DNA from 2 places in the Alteromonas sp. PRIM-21 genome. Region 2 is predicted to be linked to the other one. Evidence: predicted binding sites of a transcription regulator. Region 2 holds the regulator's gene; the other holds the start of a gene.
The links. The regulator FNR, encoded in region 2, switches genes on or off when oxygen is low (the NO sensors DNR and NnrR bind a similar motif). The targets are predictions, from matches to a motif close to TTGATCTAGATCAA.
Positions count from the first base shown of each region.

Region 1 (3,420 bases), on a different contig from region 2:
GGGGACTGGCTGGCTCGCTACTTCGCCGCTTTCCCTTACGTCGATAAGGGTTCCATCATTACGCACTAACTCTTCAGACGCTTTTTGTGCAGTGACGCAACGAATATCGAAACTGATGTTCTCAATTCGAGTTTTAATATCTATTAGCATAGTACTCCCAATTTATAACGATTTTGTACAAAATAAATAAGCAATACCTAATGTATAAATGGAAATTCAATAAAACAATATCAATTACCGGAATTCATCGCATATAATGGCAAGTCGGCAAAATGTCTTATACTTTAGTATAATTAATAGCTAAATTATTGCCAGAAACGTTAAAGAAAGGAAGTGCTTATGTCTGAGGATATGGTAATAGGTTCAGATGATATTATGGAACATGCGGTGGAAGCTGAGATCTTCCTTAAACAATTTGCGAATAAAACACGTCTCATGGTGCTTTGTTCATTGTTGAAAGAGGAAAAGTCGGTAACCGAGCTTCTAGAGGTAGTCAATGTTTCACAGCCCGTGATTTCTCAACACCTCGCATTATTGCGAGAATCAAAAATGGTAGCTACCAGAAGGGAAGGCCAAACAATTTACTATCGTCTTGCGGATGAGCGTGTTAAACGACTTATTGCGCTGATGGACGAATTCTTCTGCGAGTAGGTTTTTCTTAATTATCATTAAAACAACAATGTCCGCCACATAGCGGACATTGTATCGTTTAACATTCCTTCAAATTCATATCTGAAACTATTTATCCAGTTGTTTGCACAACATGGCGATGTAATCTTCTTCTGGAATTCTATCACTATCTACTTCTGGTCTATTGACTAATTCATCATGGCTTAGGTTAACCGCGACACTGTGTGCGGCCCAATCAATATTTTCAATATCCCCCGGCAATAGCGCCAAGTGTTTACCGCCTGGAAGCCAGTTATTGGTATCGACCACCAGCATTATTATTTTCCAACTTCGCGTATCGATTATAAAGTTGCTTATGTGCCCAACATTGTCGGTAGTCGTGGCAACTTCATAGCCTCCCACTTCTCCCACAGCCCTCAAGTGATTACTTGTTTTCTTAGGGTTAAGTGTTTCAGATTCTTCCGCCTGCTGTAATTCAACAAGCTCATTGGGATGTGCAAACTCTCCCCATGCTCCTGGCCCAATCCAGTAGTAGCCGTAGCCGAAATATTTAAAGAGGTTCTCCTCATACTCTCGAGACACGGGCTTATGTTCATCAATTGATGGGCTGTTCTTTAACTTTTCAACAGTCATATTTACATGAACACTGTCATCACTGCTGTCTAGTTCTGTAACGGCAATGGGAGAAATAACCACTTTTCTGCTAAGCGGAAGCCACGTATTTGTATCTGCAACCAGATAACGTACGGTAAACGTTTCATCGTCAAAAAGAATATCGCGAACGCCGCCTACTTTGTCATCAACGGCATGAATAGAAAAGTGAGTAAGCTGTTTTGAACTAATGATCATCGTTGCGCCTCCTTTGCTAGGGCTCTTTGTATAGAGCGACAGTTATTATTAGTTAACGTCACTCTTTAATACTCTAAGTGTAGACAGTCCTTAACCTTTCTTCATTTTCTTCTTGCTTAACCTTGATTGAGATCATTTATCGCTTAAAACAAAAAAGCTCGCCTGAGCGAGCTTTTTAACGTTGACTGATATGTTTTAGGGTTAGGCTACATCAAACTCTTCATCAGAATAATCATCATCGTATTCTGATTGATTACTAGCACTGCTATGAAGGGTATAAAAATGTTTTTTCCCTCTTGCCAGCTTTACATATTTTGCCCATGCCTTTTCGAGGTTATTTACTGCTTCAACTTTGCCATTAATGAACGAAACGAAGTGTTGCTCATCTTCACTTTCTGGCGAAAGTTCACCGTTTTCGAGGCCTAATAAAGTCTTGCCATAGTTAGTTAGAAGATCGGCTTCAGTGATACTGAAGTCACCTGATTTACGAAATCCATAGGGAAACTTTTGACGGTCAATATATGGTTTTGCAGATAGTCGAATAGCTAAACTTTTCATGTTGTACCCAACGTATTGTTTTGTTCAGCGCACTTTTAAAATAAATATAACCGAAGATAAAACAAAAGATTTTTTCCTTATCAATAAAAAATTTTTAATAGGTCAAAAAGTAATGGAATCTAATAAGAATATTGCCGCGAATAGGCTCTCTGAAACGTTATAGAACGAGAGTTCACCTCTTTTAACCTGATGAAATTTATCAATATATCCGACTTTTGGAACAAGTTTTTGCGGTGGGAAATTTGTAACAAAAATGAAACATGTGTTGGCGAAGTGCTCCTGTGAAAATACAGTAAAAATGTCATCAAAAATTCTTGTCGCTACGATGATTAAAATTCGTTTTCTATTTTTCGGCTTAGGATGATAATTGAAAAGTGTTCATAACCCAGAGAAGTCAATGAGTAAAGACTATCGTTACCAGCGTGATGAATGGGACTCGGTAGAAGAGGAAGGTCTTCACGCAAAAAAATCAACTTCCAAACGTCACAGCTCTGTAAAAATAAAACAGAAGCGGGACATGCAACGCCGAGAGAAGCAGCGTCGTTTGCATCAAGAAGAGTATTAACGCAACAAGTTGATGAATTTTTGATTAAGCGCATCGATTAAAGCGGTGCGCTTCTGTGCATTTATATTTACTTACCGTATTATCTATGTCAATTTAGAGCCATATCAATTCGGTTGTACATCAAGCATGGATATACGCTTTCTCACCACTTTCATAGAGGTGACAAAAACACGTCACTTCGGTAAAGCCGCTGAAAATCTCTACCTCACTCAATCTGCCGTTAGTGCTAGAATAAAGCTGCTTGAGGAGTATTTTCACACGACGCTTTTTATTAGACAGCGCAACAGTATCCAACTCACGCAATCTGGGGAAAAGTTGCTGCCCTACGCTAAGCAATTGTGTGCCACACTCAACGAAGCCAAACAAGAGCTGCAGGTACAATCGTCTGAGTATGTGGTTTGCGGGGCAACACAGCTTGCCAGTGAATTACTGTTGCCCACAATGCTAAGCCACCTTCACAACTCATTTCCTGACTATTCCGTAAAGGCAGAAGTTTTGACGCTCGACTCACTGTCACGTCAACTACATGAAAGAGTTACAGATCTCGCTTTTTCTACTGAGCCGCTTAAGTCTGAAGAAGTGAATAGCGAGGTTTTGATGGAACACGAAATAGCATTATACCGTGTAGGTGAAATTTCCGATGCTGTTAATGCTGCTGATTTTGTAGCAATTGACTGGGGTACCAAAGCGAGAGACTGGCTTCTTACCGCCTACCCGCAGCTTCGCGATGCAAAGTTAAGGACTAATTCGCTTAATCTTGCGCTAAATAACTTACTTAGCGAAGGGGGAATAGCCGTACTGCCCACCAATATAGAAAA
Region 1 covers NZ_JADOEK010000009.1:129,942-133,361, reverse strand. Annotated here, with positions in the region: gene IW644_RS13685 (rhodanese-like domain-containing protein) at 1-150, opposite strand, end outside; gene IW644_RS13680 (ArsR/SmtB family transcription factor) at 340-651, shown strand; gene IW644_RS13675 (PRC-barrel domain-containing protein) at 739-1,479, opposite strand; gene maoP (DUF413 domain-containing protein) at 1,681-2,037, opposite strand; gene IW644_RS13665 (hypothetical protein) at 2,405-2,602, shown strand; gene IW644_RS13660 (LysR family transcriptional regulator) at 2,729-3,420, shown strand, end outside.
Region 1: IW644_RS13675 (PRC-barrel domain-containing protein) is a predicted target of FNR. The motif match lies at 1,602-1,615, and genes of this name have one in related genera.

Region 2 (3,420 bases):
AACCTCGCACCAAGTGAAACAAAAAATAAGACAAAATATTGGTTGGTCGTTAGGTTACAATGTGCTGATCTTACCCTTCGCCGTATCAGGCCTGCTTTCACCGTGGATGGCGGTTGTTGGAATGTCATTAAGCAGTATCATAGTAGTGACAAACTCTACGCGACTTCTGGGCAAATAGTATGAGCATAATTTACGTTTTAATACCAATCGCGATCATCATAGTAGCTGTGGCAATTGTGATATTCTTCTGGGCGGTTAAAACCAATCAGTTTGAAGATTTAGACCGTCAGGGTTACAGTATTTTGTTTGATGATGACCTTCCGCCTGAGGAAAAAAAGCTCGCTGAGCAACGCAAGCAATTTCAGGATAGTAAAGTAGATAAAAGCCAAGAGTCGCATGGAGGGGATTAATTATTTCTCAGCCTTTCTTATCGGCTTAGCTGGCGGTGTTCACTGCGTGGGCATGTGCGGTGGTATAGTGGCAGCGCTAAGAATGGTGTCACCAAAAGGTGCTTCAGCATTACCCTATACCCTAGCCTACAATATAGGACGTATAGCAAGCTACACCATCGCTGGCGCGCTAACTGGGGCGCTTGGAAAAATAGCCGCCGACTACGTGCCCCTTGCCAACTATGCCCTATCTTTGCTTAGCGGCCTTATGCTGTTGTTGCTAGCCTGTTATTTAGGTAAATGGTGGACGGGTTTAACGGTATTGGAAAGCGCTGGAAAAGGATTGTTTTCTAAACTGCAGCCACTATCTAAGCGTTTTTTACCGTTCAAAACCCCTTTTAGCGCTATCCCTTATGGGTTTATCTGGGGCTGGTTACCTTGTGGATTAGTGTATTCAACACTTACTTGGTCTTTGGCTGCTGGCAATGCAGTACAAGGCGCCGCCGTGATGTTTTTCTTCGGTTTAGGTACTTTGCCAACGCTACTCGCAGCAAGTGCAGGCAGTCAGTATATTGTTAGTAGTTTTCAAAACAGTCACGTTAGACAACTCATCGCAGTAATAATGGCCATATATGCAGCCTATCTTATTCATGGCGCAATCGTTTAAAAATAGGTGTATTATTGTCGTGGGGTCTTTAAAAGAGCATGCATTATGAGCAAAGGAAGCCAATTTTCTATTCACTGTCAAAACTGTAGCTTTAGTCACCTGTGTTTACCCGTTGCACTAAACAAAACAGAAATTGAATCTCTTGACGATATAATCGAGCGCAAAAAACCGCTTCATAAAGGCGATACGCTCATTCAAACTGGCGATAAATTTCGTTCCCTTTTTGCGGTAAGAACAGGTTCTTTTAAATCATTTGTAACTAATCAAGAAGGTGAAGAGCAAATCACCGGCTTCCACTTCCCGGGTGATATTATTGGTTTTGATGCCCTGCGTGAAAGTAAGCATCAAAGTTACACTTCTGCGCTAGAAACCGCCATGGTGTGTGAACTGCCTTATGACACACTTGATGAAATGTCGGTTCAATTTCCCAAACTACGCCATCAGATCATGAGCTTTATGAGCGCTGAGATAAAACAAGATCACGACATGATCATGCTTTTAAACAAGCGTACTGCTGAAGAGCGTTTGCTGTATTTTATATCACACCTTTCCCAGCGTTTTGAAGAGCGTGGCTTTTCGCACAGAGAGTTTCACCTAACTATGACCCGAAACGAAATCGGCAACTATTTAGGCTTAACGATAGAAACCATTAGCCGTCTATTAAGTCGTTTTCAGAAGGAAAACATTATCAAGGTAGACGGAAAATTGATCTCTATTTTGGATTTTGATCGGTTAAATACCAAGCTAGAGGCGTTAAATGGCCCTAGCGTAGTTTGTAACGGTTAATTTATTCTTCTTTTATCTTAAGCGCGCTACATGCGCGCTTTTTAGTTTATCAACGAATTATTTACGCCTTGATCCAAAACAACTCACGTTTTTCTAAATGTCGTTTATAGTTAATGTAAATGGTTTATATAAACTGTTTTGAAACAATATCGATGTCGACAGCGATACGAAGCTTTGTAGTTGAGGAGACGTTATGATTGAGTGTAAACGAATTCTTGCCGTGGTGGACGCGGAACGCGACAACCAGCCTGCCCTAAGCCGTGCCTATGAACTTGCATCAAAAACCGGCGCCACGGTTACCGCTATGATGGTGGTATATGATTTGTCTTACGATATGACAACCATGCTTAGCCCCGACGAACGTGAATCAATGCGCGATGCCGTTACAAAAGAACACGCCAAATGGCTATCTGCCCAGCTAAAAGAACAAGGCTTTTCAGAGACCGATATTGTGGTTGAGTGGAACAACCGTGCTTATGAGTCGATTATTTATTACGCCCTTAATAACCAAATTGACTTAGTAGTAAAAGCTACTAAAAAACATGACGACCTTGCGTCAGTGATCTTTACACCTACGGACTGGCACTTAATGCGCAAATGCCCTCGCCCTGTACTACTCGTGAAAGAACATGATTGGCCAGAAGGCGGTGAAATCATTGCTGCAGTGAACGTAGGGAGCGAAGATGATGAACACGCTGCACTAAACGACAAGCTTACATTAATCGCGAATGACTATGCCTCTTTGCTGAAAGGTAACGTTAATTTAGTCAACAGCTACCCTTCAACACCACTCAACATTGCCATCGAAGTGCCGGAGTTTGACCCAGACACGTATCACGATGCGGTAAAAAACCATCATATTAAAGAAATGCGTAGTCACGCACTCAAATACGGTATTCCAGATAATAAATGTGTGGTTAAAGAAGGCTTACCTGAAAAAGTTATCCCACAAGTAGCAAAAACACTGGATGCAGAGTTAGTTGTAATAGGTACCGTGGGACGGGTGGGTATTTCAGCAGCGCTTATTGGCAATACTGCCGAACACGTTATCGATGAACTGAATTGTGACGTATTAGCAATTAAGCCCGATGGATTTGAATCACCTATAACCGTGTAGTTAACGACTTAATTGCGCTTAAATATCAAGACACTTAATGGCGACAAATGGCGAGTCGGCGATGGGCGCTTTTCATAAAAAAACTCGCATTTAGCGGTTAATTACGCGAATTAATAACACACGCTTTAATCAGTACTTAACGCTTCTCGATAAATTTAACCACTCAGCCATAGTCTCGAAAAGGCGCTTTAATGTATAATGACGCCTTTATCACAAACCAAGCTAGTTAATTATGAGTTTAGGCACAAGCAGTGCTGACGCGCCGACGTTAAACGCCGCGCAAAGTAAGCAAAAGTACAACTTCAACAAACTTCAGAAACGACTTCGTCGCAACGTGGGTAAGGCCATTGGCGATTTCGGTATGATTGAAAACAACGACAAAGTCATGGTGTGTTTATCTGGCGGTAAAGACAGCTATACCATGCTTGATATTCTATTGTTTTTAAAGAAGATTGCGCCTA
Region 2 covers NZ_JADOEK010000003.1:113,377-116,796, reverse strand. Annotated here, with positions in the region: gene IW644_RS07195 (heavy metal translocating P-type ATPase) at 1-178, shown strand, start outside; gene ccoS (cbb3-type cytochrome oxidase assembly protein CcoS) at 180-410, shown strand; gene IW644_RS07185 (sulfite exporter TauE/SafE family protein) at 397-1,056, shown strand; gene fnr (fumarate/nitrate reduction transcriptional regulator Fnr) at 1,102-1,842, shown strand; gene uspE (universal stress protein UspE) at 2,036-2,959, shown strand; gene ttcA (tRNA 2-thiocytidine(32) synthetase TtcA) at 3,192-3,420, shown strand, end outside.